3 regions of the Dialister sp. genome follow, and region 3 is predicted to be linked to each of the others. Evidence: a T-box and tRNA genes for the amino acid it is inferred to sense, from the RefSeq annotation. Region 3 holds a T-box; the other regions hold tRNA genes.
What was found. A T-box is a leader RNA that pairs with one kind of tRNA and senses whether it is charged. The one in region 3 lies ahead of thrS (threonine--tRNA ligase), so its partner is inferred to be a tRNA-Thr.

Region 1 (6,090 bases), 1.2 Mb from region 3:
TGCTGCAGGCCAAGATTCCACCGGAAGCTCTGGACGAGTATCTGAAAAGGAGTCATTAATGTCGTTTACAGAACAGGTCAAAAATGAGCTGGCCCGTATTCGGCGGGACGATAAATCCTGCCGCACTGCGGAACTTCTGGCTCTTCTCCGCATGAGCGGCTCTTTTATCACTGGATCCGGCGGCCGGTGGGGGCTGGAGTTCTCTACAGGCAACAGCGCCGTAGCCCGCCGGGTCCTGGTGTATCTCAAAAAGGACTTCGGCTTCATGCCCAGTGCCATGGTGCGGCAGGGGAGGAGACTTCGGAAGAAAAATGTGTATACCCTGGTGGTCCAACCTTCAGAGCAGGGATTGGCTTTTCTGGATACCATGGGCCTTTCCCCTATGGCCGCCGTGGACGATGAAGCTTTTCTTAAGACCATGGAAGAAAAGCGGGCCTACCTGGCCGGTGCCTTTCTGGGCGGCGGCTCCGTGAGCCGGCCCCAGAGTGATTACCATCTGGAAATGGTGACTCAGTCATCCCATTTTGCCGAGGAAATCGTGAAAACTATGGCTGCATTCAAGCTGAATGCCCGGATGACGGACCGAAAAAATGATTATATTGTGTATATAAAAGACGGGGATGAAGTATCCGAGCTGCTCCAGATCCTGGGAGCCAGCCAGAGCTACCTGGATTTTGAAAGTGTACGGGTGGTGAAGGACATGAGAAACCGGGTGAACCGGCAGGTCAACTGCGAGACCGCCAATCTCCAGAAAACCGTAGATGCTGCTGTTCACCAGACCCACATGGTCCAGAAACTGCTGGACCGGGTGCCCCGTTCTTCCCTCTCCCCTAAAATCCGGGAAGCCTGCGACCTGCGCCTGGCGAATCCCAATGCCAGCCTGTCGGAACTGGCTGCCCTCTGCGGCATCACCAAGTCCGGCCTCGCCCACCGGTTCAAGAAAATAGAGGCCATGGCGGAAGAGAGGAATCCGCAGCTGTAGAACCGGAAATCCCTGGGCGAGGAACCCTGCCAGCGTACATGGCAAACCACTGTACTTTTATATTATTCATAAAATTGTGAGGTCAATGATCCATTCTGTTATGTTAAAAAATACGATTAAAGCACTGTTATTATCCGGTCTTGTACTGTTAGGCGGTGCCGGCGCATCGGCGGCTTCGCCTCTCGATGAGAACTATACCACCCTGCCTTTGAAGGAAACGAAAACGGAAGGGACCCTTATCTTTTCGGACTGTCCGGAATATGCGGATAAGACAGGTATCCTCTATGAGGGTACCGTAAAGCCGGGGAAAGGGCGGGTCTATTACTACCACGTGAACGAAATCGGCGGCCCGGCCCGGGTGCTGGTGTATGCGAAGTCTGCCAGGAAGCAGCCTCTTACCGTTCTTAGAAGAGTCAAAGGCGACGCCAGCAGCAGCTACGTACCCACCGGGTCGACCCTTTCCTTCCGGGAAGCCGTGGAACCAGCCGGAAAACCGGAGACCCTGACATTGAAAAATAAGAATAAGGTCATCCTCTACGATGATGATAAAGAAGGAATCAGGGAAGAGGACCTGGTAAGCGGCATGGTGGAAGTGGAAACAAAGGCCCCTGTCACCATGGGTGTGGCCATTGTGCCCGATGGAAGCGATGCAGACGTGCAGAAGGCACTGGACACGGCCCTGCCCCTGCCTCCGGATTCCCATGAAATGAGGGGGACCTTTGCCCGGGATATTTATCTGGAAAACAGCACCTGGGATTTTGCAAAAGGGCCCGCAGCCCTGTCCATAGGAAATTCCATTCCCTTCCAGAAAGGGATGGACGAAATTTCCCATGTGGAAAGAGAAAATACGGGGGACTATGGCGTGACGTACCATATCACTTTCCACAATTGGGGAAAGGGTCGGTACAACCTGTATATCAATGCCCAGGGCGGCGTGTATCTCGGAACCTTCCAGATCGGTCCTGACGAGAAGCTTCTCCGTACGTACCGGACCGATGGAAAACTGGGGGGCCGCTGGTTCGGCAATGGCACCGAAGATGATACGATTTTCTGTGGTACCTGGGACATGGGCAGGGACCTGTACATCCGCTTTATCCCTGCCGGTGCCACCTACCTGCCCATCCGGTTCCTTATGGTCCCGGAAAAGGACAATGGATAAATCATGAAACTCATGTATAATGGATAAAAAGGTTCTCCCTGGGGAGAATGGTGGCCTCACAGGTATGAAGCCTGTGGCTGTAGTAATCAAAGGAGATGTCCTATGCAATATATTCAGTTTCGCGTCGGTGATATTGTGCAGATGAAGAAAAAACATCCCTGCGGCAGCCAGGAATGGGAAGTCCTGCAGCTGGGAAGCGATATGCGTGTAAAATGCCGGGGCTGCGGCCATATCGCCCTGATTCCCCGTCCCCGTTTCCTGAAGGGAGCAAAGAAAGTCCTGAACCGGGATGTGACAAAAGACGTCCCGCTGGCCAAAAGAACAGAGGAATCCACAGAAGGGTGAGAGATTGGGGCTGGGATCGAGTTCGAGATGACTCGTCTGCGGTTGCCAGTGATCGGTGACTGAATCCGGTGGCTGGGGCTCAGGCCTGCGGGAAGCTGTCAATTCCCACAGGGCCCTCCATCACAGGGGCCCTTTTCCCTTCTCGAGAGGAGAAATACCTTTGCGGCAGAGCCGCTGGACCTCAACTCTCAAATCTGTATTTCTGTAAATTCATTTCAAAAAATTGTAAAAAAGGGGTAGACAGACAGGGCTGTTAATGCTATAATCTATAAACGTGATGAGGACGTACCTCCGAGTGAGCAAAAAGTGCTTGACAAGCGAGACGAAGTTATGTATAATATATCTCGTCACTTGCGTGCTGGCGTAGCTCAGTTGGTAGAGCAGCTGATTTGTAATCAGCAGGTCGTAGGTTCAAGTCCTATTGCCAGCTCCAGTATGGGCGGATTCCCGAGTGGTTAAAGGGAGCAGACTGTAAATCTGCCGGCTTTGCCTTCATAGGTTCGAATCCTATTCCGCCCACCAAATATCGCGGGGTGGAGCAGTTGGCAGCTCGTCGGGCTCATAACCCGAAGGTCGCAGGTTCAAGTCCTGCCCCCGCTACCATAATAATCATTTCCTTTATATAGATGTGCTGATATAGCTCAGTTGGTAGAGCGTATCCTTGGTAAGGATAAGGTCACCAGTTCAATCCTGGTTATCAGCTCCATGGCGGCTTAGCTCAGTTGGCTAGAGCAAGCGGTTCATACCCGCTGTGTCCGGAGTTCAAATCTCTGAGCCGCCACCAAACACCGTAGAAAAGAGTTCTCCCAGGAGAGCTCTTTTTACTGTTATCCATACGCTGGGAGGGGCGGAAATAGCTATCCGGCGGAAGGAGAACAGGTTATCATTCCGTTTTTATGAAAATGCAGATAGAATTGTGCTTCATTTCTTGTATACCATTGACTTTCAATGTATAATAAGTAAAGCGCAAATCTATTTTTGCAAATTCTTTTTTGTATAAGGAGAGAAAAGAAATGGCAAAAGCTCATTACGAAAGAACAAAACCGCATGTTAACATTGGCACCATCGGTCATGTCGATCATGGTAAAACAACCCTGACCGCTGCTATCACCAAAGTGCTGTCCGAAGAAGGCAAGGCAAACTTCTTGGACTATGCTTCCATTGATAAAGCTCCGGAAGAAAGAGCCCGTGGTATCACAATCAACACCTCCACCGTTGAATATGAAACCGAAAAACGTCACTATGCACATGTTGACTGCCCAGGGCATGCCGACTATGTAAAGAACATGATTACCGGTGCAGCTCAGATGGATGGCGCTATCCTCGTAGTATCTGCAGCTGATGGCCCGATGCCCCAGACCCGTGAACATATCCTCCTTGCTAAACAGGTCGGTGTTCCGGCAATCGTCGTATTCCTGAACAAAGCTGACCAGGTCGATGATCCCGAACTGATCGACCTCGTTGAAATGGAAATCAGAGACCTCCTCACCGAATATGGTTATCCGGGAGATGAAGTGCCGATTATCGTTGGCTCCGCTCTTGGCGCTCTCAATGGTAACAAAGAAGATGAACAGAAGATCCGCGACCTCATGAAGGCTGTTGATGACTACATCCCGACTCCTGTTCGTGATACCGATAAACCGTTCCTGATGCCTGTCGAAGACGTATTCACCATTACCGGCCGTGGCACCGTTGCTACCGGCAGAGTTGAACGTGGTACCGTCAAAGTAGGCGATCCGGCTGAAATCGTCGGCCTCCAGGATAAACCGACCGAAACCGTCGTTACCGGCGTTGAAATGTTCAGAAAGACACTGGACCAGGCACTGGCTGGTGATAACATCGGCACACTGCTCCGCGGCATTGATCGTAAAGACATCGTTCGCGGCCAGGTTCTTGCTAAACCGGGCACCGTACATCCGCACACCGAATTCACTGCCCAGGTTTACGTACTGACCAAAGATGAAGGCGGCCGTCATACCCCGTTCTTCAACGGCTATCGTCCGCAGTTCTTCTTCAGAACCACCGATGTAACCGGCGACATCACCCTGCCGGAAGGCACTGAAATGTGCATGCCTGGCGATAACGTAGAAATGAGCGTTAAACTCATTACCCCGATCGCTATGGAAGAAGGCCAGCGTTTCGCTATCCGTGAAGGCGGCCGTACCGTAGGCGCAGGCGTTGTTGCTAAGATCGTAAAATAATCGGTCCTGAACCGGTTTACTGAAATAAAAAAGACTCCCATGGGGGAGTCTTTTTTATTTCGGTAAAACAGAGAATTGGGAGATGAATTAGCAGATTGTGCTTTAAGCCAATCCGCCGCAGCCTCCTTTACGGTTACTTTCTCCATTAAACATAAAAGCAATTATGGACGAGGATACTTCCCAAAGGGCATGGTGTACTGCCGGAATTTGATTTCCATTGCTTTGCATCCTTTCTTTTCGTAAAATAAATCTAAAATGGAAGGAGGTCATCTTTATGGCGGATTCTGAAAAACTTCGGGAATATAAGAAACAGATGGGGGCTGCTTTTTCGCGGGCAGCTCACTATAATTTTGTGGATTGGCGGCACATGGGGTATCTGGTCCATGATATAGATGAACTGATGGATCACGCGTTACAGGATTTTCCTCTCCCCGATGAATGGCGTGACCTCTTTAACTTTACCTTTGCCACGTATATCCGATGGTCGAAGACAAACATGCAGGAAAGTGGGCAGACCATGGGTTTGTGTATCAGACACTGGGCATATGGGAAGATATCTGCAAATCCATTCCCAGTGAAAAGGATGAAACCAGGATGCTTGATTTTATACTTAAACGTCTGGATGGCCGAATTATCGATTACATGGAAGATGATGTATATGATTTTGTCATTGGCCATTTCAAGAAACCATCCATGCTGGCAAAGAAACGGAAATTTATAGAAGCGAAACTGCCGCAGCTGGAAGAAGCGGCCCAGAAAGACGATTATAAAATATTTGATGTAAATCGACATAAGAACTACCTGCTGCAGATTCTTGCCGATGAAGGGGCGCCCATAGAAGAAGTTGAAAAGTATGCCGCAAGCTATGGGGATGACCATACCCGCATGCTGCTGAAAATTTACAGGGAACGGGGAGAGATGGATCGGGAAATGAAGCTTCTGGAGGAGGCCCTTTCCCACATGTCCGATTGGGATAGAAATAATTTGGCCTATGAAAAGCGGCTCAAGGAGATTTATCTCAGCAAAGGCATGACAGAAAAATACTCTGATTTGCTGAAAACCATGTTTTATGAGCATCCGGGGCGGGAAGAAATTTATAAGGAATACCGTAGCCGGTTTACAGAGGAAGAATGGGCAGCGGAACTGGAAAGGGTCTTGAAATGCCTGCGTGGAAATTCGAGTGCCATGCCTTTCTTTGCCTGGGAGCAGCAGTATGACTATCTCATGGAAGCTGCGGAAAGGGTCCATTATTTTGGAGGATATGAAAAAGTACTGAAGAAACTATATCCGAATCGCTGCCTGGCCATCTATGGCTATCATGCGGATGCTGCCATGGAGGAAGCTCGTGATAGAAGAGGCTACAGGAAGGTGAAAAGAGTCCTGAAAAAGATGCTGGCCTATCC
Region 2 (6,090 bases), 890 kb from region 3:
GACGAGACCTACTCCCATTGCTTTCATGAGAGAAGACAGACAGGGCAAGTCACGGAGGAAAAGATCGGCCTGCCTGTTGTCCTTTTCCAGGAGGATTCGTCCCTCCACCTGGGTTTCTTCAGGAAGTTTTAACTCATCCATGAGCTTGGCCCCATCTATGACCGCCAGATGGGTAAACGTACGAAGTACCGCTGCAAGCAGGGAATCCCCGGACTCCGGTATTTCCAGGACCCGAAGGAGAGAATAGCCCTGCTCTCCCTTTTCTGCATCATACAGGAGCAGGGAAGGGCGTCCTGTCTGCTGGTAACGGCTTCCCAGGAAAAGAAGGTCATCAGAAAGCACCTTGCCAAATGGCGGAAGGACCTTCTGCTTACGAACATTTCGGAACATATCGTTTTTCATCAAAAATTCTGCCCGGCTTCCTTCAATGCGGCGATACAGTCCCCTGGGCAGAGTCATCCAGATTTCCCGATGATGTAAAAGCCATTCTGCCAATACTTTACTATAGGGCTCTCCAGTATCCGATGTGATCCCCATACAGTTTATATAAGATTTCTGGTACAGCGATTCAGGATGGCTGCTATCCTTCTCTAAAAGAGTAAGTAGTTCCCCCTTTGTATACCGTCCGGAAATAGAGAGTCCCAAATTAACAGGGGACAGATGGAATCCATGGAACAGGTAAAGTTCCGACACTCCCAGAAGAATCCCCAACCGTTTCATGGAAAGAGATACAATTTGTTTCTTTACAAGGCCATAACGTTCATTGGATGCACCTGTTACCAGACCTACCGCTTTCACTGAAAAGGGGCTATGCACAGAGAGGGCATCCTCCAGGAGGTGGGTATTCACAGATTCCTTCCACGACCAAAGCCGGAGCAGCCGACAAAGGGGCTGTTCTTTGTTTGATTCCGGCTGCATGGAGAAAAGTGTTAACACTTTACCGCTTTTATCCATAGTAGAGAAGTCAAAATGCCCCCATTCCAAAGTCCTGCTGTCTTTCAGAAATACTGCCATATCCACAGGGACAGACTGGGCAAAAGTTTCCTGTGAGAGAATCCCGGTCAGCAGCCGGCTCCCCCCTTTAGCTTCTTTAACCACTGTCCTGTACATGGACCAGTTGGTATCAGACTTTACCATATCTCCTGCATGATCCAGCAGGAAAGGCAGAATTACCTCTTCGTAGGATTTCCCTGTATCCTCGGTAATACCTGTCTGCCTGATATAATCCTTTGTAAACAATAAATCCGGATGTTGGAAATCTTTTTTCAACGTTTCCAGTAATTCCGATTCCCTATAGCCCATAACTGTCACCTCATTTATATCTTATATATTAACACACCTGAAAACAGGAAATTCGCTTTTTCATCCCCCCTATTGTCAGTCATACATCTACTTTTGGAATTCACCTCAATCCATCAATCTACACCATATGGGCAGAACTGGATAAATGGGTAAATAAGTAAGGAATTGTGCACAAACAATATTTACATTTTAATTGATTAAAAGTGTAAAAAATGCTATGCTGATGCCAAGGAGGAAATCAGCATGGTTAAAGAAGTCCCTGTAGATAAAATCAATAAGATGCTTCCACTGCTTAACGAGGCGCAGAAACGAGTATATCTGGCCTCTGAAGCCGAAGCACTCGGCCACGGTGGAATTACTGCTATCAGCAAAGCCACTGGCGTATCCCGGGTAACCATAACGAATGGCATAAAAGATCTGAATTCTGAACATCCCTATTTATCTCAAGATGCACCTTCCCCTCGTATCCGAAGGGAAGGCGGCGGTCGTAAGCCCATAGAGGTTACTCAGCCGGGAATTATAGAAGCACTTGAAAGCCTTATGGAAAATTCCACTTTTGGAGATCCCCAAGGACCTTTGCGTTGGACGACAAAGAGCCTGCGTAACCTCGAAGCGGAAATGAATGCCCGTGGTTATAAGATTAAATATCGTAAAATCGGATACCTCTTGAAAGATATGGGTTACAGCCTCCAAATCAATCAAAAAATGAACCAGGTTGGAAGCCAGCACCCAGACAGGGACGCACAGTTCCGGCACATCAACGAAACTGCTGAAGAATACATGGAAAACGGGTTTCCTGTTATTTCCATAGACTGTAAGAAAAAGGAAAACATTGGAAATTTCAAAAATAGCGGAGCCGAATATGCCAAAAAAGGAAATCCGGTAAACGTTCTTGACCATGACTTTCCTCTTCCTGACAAGGGAAAAGCTGCTCCTTACGGCGTTTACGATATTGCAGCCAATGAAGGGTTTGTGAATGTGGGAGTAAGCTCAGATACTGCGCAGTTCGCAGTGAATTCGATCCGCTCCTGGTGGGATGAGATGGGTAAACCACGATATCCTGAAGCAACCCGTCTGTTAATTACGGCAGATGGTGGTGGAAGCAATGGAAGCCATAGCCGGCTTTGGAAATTTGAGCTGCAAAAATTTGCTGATGAAAGTGGCCTTGAAATCGAAGTCTGCCACTTCCCGTCCGGAACATCCAAATGGAATAAAATAGAGCATCGACTATTCAGCCAAATTACAAAGAACTGGCGAGGCCGTCCTTTGGAAACGCTTGAAATTATCGTTAATCTGATCGCTTCAACAACTACCGATAATGGGCTTGTGGTTCGGTGTAAAGCGGATACCGCAGTCTACCCTAAAGGCACTAAAGTTTCTGACAAGGAATTTGCTGGCATTAATCTGTTAAGGAATGAATTTCATCCTGATTGGAATTATGTCATCAGGCCATCATATGAATAGCTTAATAATGCACAGATCCTAAATGGTAAGTAAGTGAAAAAACTTTGTAAAAAATCCATGTCAAGCATTTTTGAAAATGTCCCGAGAATTGTCATTTAATAGCCCCGCAATAGTGGGGCTATTTTGAGTGGTTAGGCCAGTATGTTACTAAAATATGTTACGCGATGCAAGTTCTTCTGGATCTTGTCTGGAATGATGCGGTCTTGTAAGGACGTAATGACGGAAAGATGCCTGCTTCCATGGGTGACTCATCGGTGGAATCCAGTGTTTCTGAGGCTTTGGTTTGGTATAGTCAGCATCAAGCTCAGGAGATTTCTTCTGGCGCAAAGGGATGGCTTCCAGCGCGTAGATACTGGTATCGTTAACACTGCAGTAGAGTTCGCCGTTGAAAGCCCGTATGACTAGTACTTTGGTTCCGCTGGCATAATGCACCTGATGGCCTTCTGAATCAAGCATACGATAGTACTGACGCTGGAAACGGATGCAGTGGCCTCTGTCTACCGTACGGCCTGTAAGTACAGCCAGTATCAGGTTGATCCTCTCATCTGACGGTTGCGTCACAAAAGCTGATTTGGTACTATTGGGGGGAAGTGCAAACTTTGCATTGAATTCTTTTAGGTAGGACTTGAGGAATTCATTGGCGTCTGCAATAGTCGTGATGCCTGCCTGTCTCAGCTCAATCGGCAGGCGCGACTGCAGCGTCTCATTGAGCCGCTCAACCCGGCCTTTGGCCTGTGGTACGCTGCTTGACTCAAGGTGTATCCCCAGTTGCCTGCAAGCGTAACCGAACTGCGTATAGGTATCCTCGTCGATGGACGGGGATCCTTTTTGTTTGTAAATGAACACAGTGCGTTTATCCGTGAAGATTTCCACAGGGATTCCGTAATCTTTGAGAGTCTGCCAGAGGACATGGTAATAGCCGTTCAGGGTCTCCTGGGTGTCAAAATAGCCGCCAGTCACGATGCCAGTAGCATCATCAATGAAGAGGTGGAGATGCCAGATCTTCCCGGGAACCCATTCATATGGAGTGGCATCACCCTGCAGCTGTTCCCCAAAGTAAGCATGCCGTGGACGCCGGCTGTGGGCATCTTCAGCAGCCACAAGATTGACTTGTATTTCCATCTGCTTTTTCTTGGATTTCGTGTTGCTTTTCATTGCTTCCAATTTCCTCCTGATCCGTTTTCTTTTGGCCCGTGTAGCCTTAGGAGAGAGAATAAAGGCTGCCTCAAGAATGGAGGCTACAGAGGAAACGGAGACATGGATATTCTCATGTCTGTCCAGAAGTTCGGTAAAGTGGGTAAAATTGATGCAGTAGCATCATCAATGAAGAGGTGGAGATAGATCTTACTCATTCTGTTCCCCAAAGTAAAGGGCCAAGATTGACTTGTAATCTTTTTTCTCGTGTTGCTTTTCAGTGAGGCTTGAGAGAGTGTTGAATGGAGGCTACAGAGGAAACGGAGACATGGATATTCTCATGTCTGTCCAGAAGTTCGGTAAAGTGGGTAAAATTGGCGCCATAGTACTCATTCTGGTAAAGGGCCACAATTTTTTCTCTGAGTGAGGCTGGAAGTGTTGTTACGGGCTGTCTACCCCTGTTCCCGTGGACAAATGCTTTACCTTCCTGACGATAGCGCAGGATTAACCGGTTTACGGTGCGGACAGTGCACCCCAGCCGGACTGCTGCTGCGAGCTTGTTGCCATCTGGATGATTAACAAGAGATTTGATTGTTTCATATTTGAACTGCTCGTCCATCGTTAATTCAACCTTTCTGATAAAAATTCCTCCCATCACTTGCGTTAAGATTGTGATGAGATTATACCATGACTGGGACATTTTCATTTGTGGTTACTTGAGACAATATCACTTGTGGTTCATAAGTGAAAAAACTTTGTAAAAAATCCATTGACAGATTTCGGAAGTGCTGGTATAATCAATTACGTTGTCGGGGCATAGCGCAGTTTGGTAGCGCACTTGGTTCGGGACCAAGGGGTCGCAGGTTCAAATCCTGCTGCTCCGACCATTTATGCGGGTGTAGCTCAATGGTAGAGCGCCAGCCTTCCAAGCTGGTTACGAGGGTTCGATTCCCTTCACCCGCTCCATTTTTTATCCGCCGGAGCGGATTTTTTACACGAGACTCAGATTTGACAAACCGAAGTTCCTCGAGTAATATATATATGTTCATGCCGGTATAGCTCAGCTGGTAGAGCGACGCATTCGTAATGCGTAGGTCGCAGGTTCAAATCCTGTTGCCGGCTCCAACGCAGGAAGGGCTGTGAAATGGATTTATCCTTTCACGGCCTTTTTCATTGAATGAAATTTCACCGATTTCAGTTTGTCGAGTTGTTAGAGCGAGCGGTTTGGCATGCTGTTGGACAGAGTCACTGGCACGGGGCTGCCAGCTTTTAGCTTCTAGCTGCTAGGAAAGCTGGCCAGCCTGCGGCGCTTCCCATCCGGTATTTCCGCCAGTCATTCGTGCCGTAGGCTGTAGAGCTTTCCTAGTTGCTAGCCGCTAGTAGCTAGAAGCCCCCGCGCGAATGACTCTATCCTTCAGCCCCCTCAACAGCTCTACAAACCGCAATTTGTATAACAACAGGACTACCATCACATGGAAAAACACTTTGATATCAACCGCGGCGGATTCAGTATCCGCAGTAAACTCATCATCAACAGCAACGATAAAAGTACCCGTTCTTTTGAGGATGTGGTCATCGTCACCCACGGATTCGGCAGCAATAAGGAAACCGCCGGCACCCTCCACTTTGGGGAACACCTGACATCCAAGTACAAAGGCTTCGCTGTCATCGCCTTCGACTGGCCCTGCCACGGCATGGATGCCAGGAAAAAGCTGACCTTGGAAGAATGCCTCACCTACCTCACCCTGGTGGTGGAATATGCCAAAGAAGAACTGGGCGCCAAGCGTGTGTATAATTACTCCTCCAGCTTTGGAGGCTACCTCACCCTCCGTTACCTCATTGAAGTAGGAAATCCTTTTACCAGAATCGCCCTCCGCTGCCCGGCAATCCACATGTACCAGTCCATGATGAGCTACCTCTCAGAAGAGGATAAAGTGAAGCTGCAGAAGGGCAAAGAGATTTCCGTAGGCTTTGAGCGGAAGATGAAAGTGGACCAGTCCTTCTTTGATTCCCTGAAAAACTTTGACGTCATGGATCATGAATACTTTGACTTTGCGGACGACATGCTCATCATCCACGGCACAAAGGATGAAATGATTCCCATTGAAGACTCCCGGGCCTTTGCGGAAAATAATGTAATCGAGTTCGTCCCCATCGAAGGCGCCAACCACCCCTTCCAGAATCCAAATC
Region 3 (6,090 bases):
TGTTTTCAGCAATCCTCACATGGATGGGCACTCCGGCATATCCTTGCTGTTCCGCAGCTGCTTTCTGCCAGTAGTCTTCTTTCTGAAGTTGTCTGCCTTTAAGCCCATGGTTGGTTACTTTCATTGACTAACATCTCCTAAAGTTCGGCCCTTCCCAGATGCCTATGAGCCATCTGGTACTATGGCCTCTGCTGACTTCTCACGGCAAATCTTATTTCAACCACAGCACAGCCCAGTAAATACAGCCTTATTCTGCTGTGTCCGTGAGACCTCCCCAGGTAAGAACGCACTCTTTCTCTCCATATATCCGCCACATGTACTCTGCAGGATTCCGTACAGCTATGGGACTTCAGTTTGTCATGCAACCTTATCCATCCTGCCGTAGCCTTATGTGGTTCTTGTACATCGGACCGGAGATTTGCCTGCACCTTCCTTCAGATTCCACCTCACGATGGACACCCTTGGTGTTCGGCTATGACCTTCCCGCTGTCGGGCGGTCTAGGGACTTTCACCCTTAAGAGTGCGCCCATGCTGGGCGCACATGCAATAAAAAAACGTCCCAACGGGACGTTTTTTTATTGCATGTCATTAAGCGTTCTTTGCTGCTTCGCAGATCTTGGTGAAGCCTGCAGGATCGCTGATAGCCAGTTCGGAGAGCATCTTGCGGTTGACTTCGATGCCTGCCTTGGTGAGGCCAGCGATGAGTCTGCTGTAGCTCAGGCCGTTCTGGCGAGCTGCTGCGTTGATGCGGACGATCCAGAGTTTACGGAATTCTCTCTTCTTGGAGCGGCGGTCTCTTCTTGCATAGTAGAGAGCCTTCATGACCAGTTCATTTGCTTTTCTGTACTGGGTATGGCGGGCACCTCTGTAGCCTTTAGCCAGTTTCAGAATTTTCTTATGTCTTGCATGGGCGGTTACGCCTGTTTTAATTCTTGCCATTCTATGTAATCCTCCTTATCAGCCGTTTGGAAGCAGTCTTGCTACGCGTTTGTAATCAGATTTGGAAACCAGTGCTGCTTTTCTGAAGTTTCTCTTTCTCTTCTGGGTCTTCTTTTCAAGGATGTGGCTCTTGAAAGCCTTGTTTCTCTTGAATTCTCCGGTTCCTGTTTTGGTAAAACGTTTTGCCGCAGCACGGCGGGTTTTCATTTTCGGCATAATCATATCTCCTTTTTCATGCTTTTGGGCCAATGACCATGGTCATATTGCGGCCTTCTAATTTCGGTGGCTTTTCGCGAACAATGGAGTCACCGAGCTCTTTTGCAAAGCGGTCGAGTACTTCCTGTCCCAGTTCGGGATGGGTCATTTCCCGTCCACGGAACATGATGGTCACCTTGACCTTGTTTCCGTCTCCCAGGAAGCGCTGGGCATTTTTCAGTTTCACAAAGAAGTCGTGGTCTTCGATATTCGGACGGAGTTTGACTTCCTTGATCTGGAATACCTTCTGTTTCTTCTTTGCTTCCTTATCACGTTTCTGCTGTTCATAACGGTACTTGCCGTAATTCATAATGCGGCATACCGGCGGGCGGCCATTCGGAGCCACTTCCACGAGATCAAGTCCCTTATCTTCCGCAATGCGGATGGCTTCATGAAGAGTCATGATCCCCAACTGTTCGTTTGTATCGCTGACGACGCGGACTTCACGAGCCCGGATCTGTTCGTTGATACTAAGTTCTTTACTTATTCTTTTCACCTCCGAAAAAGAAATCATTGCAAGTAAAAAGCGGACGGCATACACCGTCCGCTCCGAGTTCATACGTATGAAACCTTAGTAGCCTGCGCCTTGTAAGGTGAGAAGCGGATGACTTCTGCTTGCAATCAATTACGCTAGATATAATACACTATGGGCATTAATCTGTCAAGTCATTTCTTAAAACCCTGTGGGCCATACCGATGGTGACTTCGTTGAAGTGGAGAACCCCCACTCCCACGAAAATAGCCACGCAGAGGTGTTCTTTCCACCGGGCAATACCTATCTTGCCACCGACGTTCATGCCGATGGCCATGAGCTTTACCTGTTCCACAGCGGATTCCATAGCGCCCAGCACGGATCCGTCCCCTACATGGGTGTCGGAAATCACATGCTGCCGCTGGGCTGCCACGATGGCAGATTCAAAAATCTTCGGTAAAATATCGGTGAATTTGCCGCCGAAGTTAACGGCTACGGACCGGATTCCCTGGGCCATGAGCTGTTCCCGGAGAGCATTCTCATCGGCCCTGGTTTCTGACAGTGCCATCCGTACGGCAGCTCTTGCCACGTCGGCGCTCTGAAATTCTCTTGCCATATCAGTATTCTCTGCTCTTGATTTCACGAATCAGGTTTGCTACGAACATGGCCAGCGGGCTGGAACCTTCGTCCCCATTCTTGCGGCTTCTGATAGCCACGGTGTGGGTCTTCATTTCCTTGTCCCCTACGATGAGCATGTACGGAACCTTTTCCATCTGTGCCTTGCGGATCTTGTATCCCAGGGTTTCATTGGCTTCTTCCACTTCCACCCGGATATCGGAATCGGAGAGGGCAGCAGCTACGGTCTTTGCGTAGTCCATGTTCTTTTCGGTAACCGGAATGACCTTGACCTGTACCGGGGCAATCCATGTGGGGAATGCGCCGGCGAAGTGTTCGATGAGGATGCCGATGAAACGTTCCAGGGAGCCGTAGCCAGCTCTGTGGAGCATGACGGCTCTGTGTTTTTCACCATCTTCACCGATGTAGTTTACATCAAACCGTTCCGGCAGCTGCATATCCATCTGGATGGTGCCGCACTGCCAGGTACGGCCCAGGGAGTCCTGTACGTGGAAGTCCAGTTTCGGCCCATAGAAGGCGCCGTCCCCTTCGTTGATCTGGTAAGGAACGCCGGTCTTTTCGATGGCATCCCGGAGAGCGTTGGTGGAAATTTCCCACAGTTCATCACTGCCCATGGAGTTTTCCGGACGGGTAGACAGTTCTACATGGTATTCCAGACCGAATACGCCGTACATCTTCTTGTACATGGCCATGCACTTGATGACTTCGTCCTTCATCTGGTCCTGGGTCATGAAAATGTGAGCATCATCCTGGGTGAAGCAGCGTACACGGAACAGTCCGTGGAGAGCGCCCTTCAGTTCGTGGCGGTGAACGATACCGAATTCACCGACACGCATGGGCAGGTCTCTGTAGGAACGCTGCTGGGTCTTGAAATAAAGGATTCCGCCGGGGCAGTTCATCGGTTTAATAGCATAGTCTTCATCGTCGATCTTGGTGAAGTACATGTTTTCTTTGTAATGATCCCAATGGCCGGACTGGATCCAGAGTTTCTTGGACAGGATAATCGGGGTCATGATTTCTACATAGCCGAATTCCTTGAACAGTTCCCGTTCATAGTCCATGAGCTTGTTCCGGAGAACCATGCCCTTCGGATGGAAGAAGGGGAATCCCGGTCCTTCTTCATGGAAGGAGAAGAGATCCAGCTGTTTGCCCAGTTTTCTGTGATCCCGCTTTTCTGCTTCTGCACGGACATAGAGGAAATGGTCCAGGTCTTCCTTCTTGAAGAAGGCGGTAGCATAGATACGCTGGAGCATCTTATTCTTGGAATCACCGCGCCAGTAAGCGCCGGCAACAGTCATGATCTTGAATACCTTTACCTTGCCGGTGGAGCGGAGATGGGGACCGGCGCAGAGATCTGTGAAATCGCCCTGTTCGTAGAGGGAAATCTGTGCGTCTTCCGGAAGGTCATTGATGAGCATGACTTTGTAGTCCTGGCCCTTGTCCTGGAAGAACTTCAGCGCTTCTGCGCGGCTGACCACTTTCTTCACGAGAGGAATATTTTCCTTGGCAATCTTTGCCATTTCCTTTTCAATGGCCGGGAAATCTTCCTGGCTGAATACATGGTCAGAATCCAGGTCATAGTAGAAGCCGTCATCAATAGCGGGGCCAATGGCGAACTTGGTGCCCGGGAACAGGTGCTGGATGGCCTGTGCCATGACATGGGAAGCGGTGTGGCGCAGTGTGAAGAGGCCTTCCTTATCTTCCTTTGTGAAAAATTCGACTTCGCTGCCGTCTACGATGGGGTCACGAAGGTCGGTGAGCTCGCCGTTCACCTTTGCCACCAGGGCATCCCTGCCGAGGCTGTTGGAAATAGCCTTGGCTGCATCAGCCAGAGATACAGCGCTTTCGAACTGTTTTTCCTTGCCGTCTTTCAGCTTGATTGTAATCATGAAACTCTTCCTTTCTGTATTCTCCCCTTAGCCGCTGGGAACAGCCCTCCATGATGGAGTACAGGTTTCGGAGAAATAAAAAAACTTCCATCCCGCTAAGGGACGAAAGTTCATTTCCGTGGTTCCACCCAAATTGAAGCATTGCTTCACTCATAGGCCTCTAACGGGAGCGGTCCGGGAGAATTTCAATTCCCCTGCTCGGAAGCGGTAACCTGCCCACCATCGTATCTGCTCACACCGACCGCAGACTCTCTGAAACAATGGACCGGACACATCATGTCTCCGTCATCGCATTTATGTGTTTACTATAGTCCCGGATGAGCCGTTTGTCAAGGATTTTTTTGCATACAGTCCCATACGTATGTATGGGGCTAAAGGTGGCAGGTGAACTGCGCTTCGCTCATTCACCAGGTGGTAGGCGCTTCGCGCCGGGGGCATAAGGTGAATCAGCGGCAAAGCCGTGTTATATAAGGTCTCGTTTCCTTTTAAGCGCAGCGCTCCAACCCGCTTCAACACGCGAAGCGGTGTTGAAGCCACAACCCACCACCTTTATGCCCCATCCATCCGTTTGATATATACCCAGCCATCCCACAGGATCTATATTTCTTCCACGTACAGCACTCCGGGTATCTCACTGAACTCGTGGAGCCATATTTCATGATCCCCGTGATGCTCCATTTTTACGGTCATTGTGGCGGTGGTCGAGAAAAGAGCCCGGCGCTGGTGATAAATGCTGAAATTGGTAACTTTGATTCCCTTTGCCCTAAGGCCGGTCAGGAAGGAACGGATGGCCTCCATATTTTCAAATTCCACGTAGAGATCCATATCCCTGGCCCTTGCACGGAGCCGTTTATCTACGGGCTCCAGGATTCGAAGGATGAATATGACGAACAGCAGGGCCAGAATGGTTCCTTTGATAAATCCGATCCCCGCCGCCAGTCCGATACCAGCACACACCCAGAGCCCTGCTGCCGTAGTGAGTCCCTTCACTTCATTCCGGCCGGTGACAATAATGGTGCCCACACCAAGGAAACCGATGCCGCTCACCACCTGGGCCCCGATGCGGGCCAGGTCCGTATTGGATGTGGGAAAGGAGCGGAGTATAAATTCATTCACAATCATGGCCATAGCCGCACCGATGCAGACCAGGGCATGAGTCTTGATGCCGGCGCCTTTGTTCTTGTATTCCCTGTCCATACCGATTATGACCCCTGCCAGGGTAGCCAGAAAGAGCCGGGCAGCAATACCCGCCATGGTCCAGGATTGGAAAAAGTCGATAATATCGTCCATGATGACTCCTTTGGGATGAAATGTATGTAATCCATATGCATGTGTATGTGGGGCTAAAGGTGGTGGGTGAACATGATTTGAAGGAGCGTCAGCGACGCGCAAATCATCGTGAGTCGCTTTTCCCGTGGAGTGGTAGGTGCTTCGCACCGGGGGCATGAGGTGGATTAGCGGCTTCGCAGCCACTGGCAGCGTTATATAAGGTTTCCCTTCCTTTTAAGTGCAGCGCCCTACCCGGTTGGCAAGCGCAGCGATGCCAACCCACAACCCGCTTTCACAAGCGAAGCGATGTGAAAGCCACAACCCTTACGAACCTCTCAAAGACCGAGGACTTCCACTCATCCACGGTCAACAGACTCCCGCAGCCGCTTGAAAGCCTCGTAGAGCTCCGGAAATGGCGTATCTTTATCCTTCTCCGCCACCCAGCGGAAGAAGCGGTCCCCTGCCCGGAGTTCACAGCGGGTGAGCCGCTTGATGGGACCGTACTTTTCCTTTTCATAGGCGTCCGTATTGACTTCCAGGGACTTCGTATTCGTGACAGACTGCTTCTGGGGCAGGGTAAAGAGGAAGCCCATAGATTCAGCAAAGGCCGTCATGGCTCCCTTGGGAATA

Region 1: it encodes a tRNA-Thr, which carries the amino acid that the T-box ahead of thrS (threonine--tRNA ligase) is inferred to sense. The anticodon was not compared.
Region 2: it encodes a tRNA-Thr, which carries the amino acid that the T-box ahead of thrS (threonine--tRNA ligase) is inferred to sense. The anticodon was not compared.

The regions. Positions count from the first base shown of each region.
Region 1 is NZ_CP181256.1:2,173,455-2,179,544, reverse strand. Features, by position in the region: gene yvcK (uridine diphosphate-N-acetylglucosamine-binding protein YvcK) at 1-59, shown strand, start outside; gene whiA (DNA-binding protein WhiA) at 59-982, shown strand; gene ACFWUL_RS08650 (hypothetical protein) at 1,083-2,141, shown strand; gene ACFWUL_RS08645 (DUF951 domain-containing protein) at 2,244-2,486, shown strand; tRNA gene ACFWUL_RS08640 (tRNA-Thr) at 2,844-2,919, shown strand; tRNA gene ACFWUL_RS08635 (tRNA-Tyr) at 2,924-3,008, shown strand; tRNA gene ACFWUL_RS08630 (tRNA-Met) at 3,014-3,089, shown strand; tRNA gene ACFWUL_RS08625 (tRNA-Thr) at 3,117-3,192, shown strand; tRNA gene ACFWUL_RS08620 (tRNA-Met) at 3,194-3,270, shown strand; gene tuf (elongation factor Tu) at 3,500-4,687, shown strand; gene ACFWUL_RS08610 (hypothetical protein) at 5,168-6,090, shown strand, end outside.
Region 2 is NZ_CP181256.1:1,905,674-1,911,763, forward strand. Features, by position in the region: gene ACFWUL_RS07625 (hypothetical protein) at 1-1,302, opposite strand, end outside; gene ACFWUL_RS07630 (ISAzo13 family transposase) at 1,546-2,766, shown strand; gene ACFWUL_RS07635 (ISNCY family transposase) at 2,914-4,074, opposite strand; gene ACFWUL_RS07640 (hypothetical protein) at 4,178-4,606, opposite strand; tRNA gene ACFWUL_RS07645 (tRNA-Pro) at 4,711-4,787, shown strand; tRNA gene ACFWUL_RS07650 (tRNA-Gly) at 4,793-4,866, shown strand; tRNA gene ACFWUL_RS07655 (tRNA-Thr) at 4,950-5,025, shown strand; gene ACFWUL_RS07660 (alpha/beta hydrolase) at 5,373-6,090, shown strand, end outside.
Region 3 is NZ_CP181256.1:1,014,331-1,020,420, reverse strand. Features, by position in the region: gene ACFWUL_RS04175 (hypothetical protein) at 1-124, opposite strand, end outside; gene rplT (50S ribosomal protein L20) at 589-939, opposite strand; gene rpmI (50S ribosomal protein L35) at 958-1,155, opposite strand; gene infC (translation initiation factor IF-3) at 1,172-1,708, opposite strand; ribosomal protein L20 leader region at 1,707-1,817, opposite strand; gene ACFWUL_RS04155 (HutP family protein) at 1,848-2,282, opposite strand; gene thrS (threonine--tRNA ligase) at 2,284-4,191, opposite strand; T-box leader at 4,287-4,489, opposite strand; gene ACFWUL_RS04145 (MgtC/SapB family protein) at 4,789-5,481, opposite strand; gene ACFWUL_RS04140 (hypothetical protein) at 5,817-6,090, opposite strand, start outside.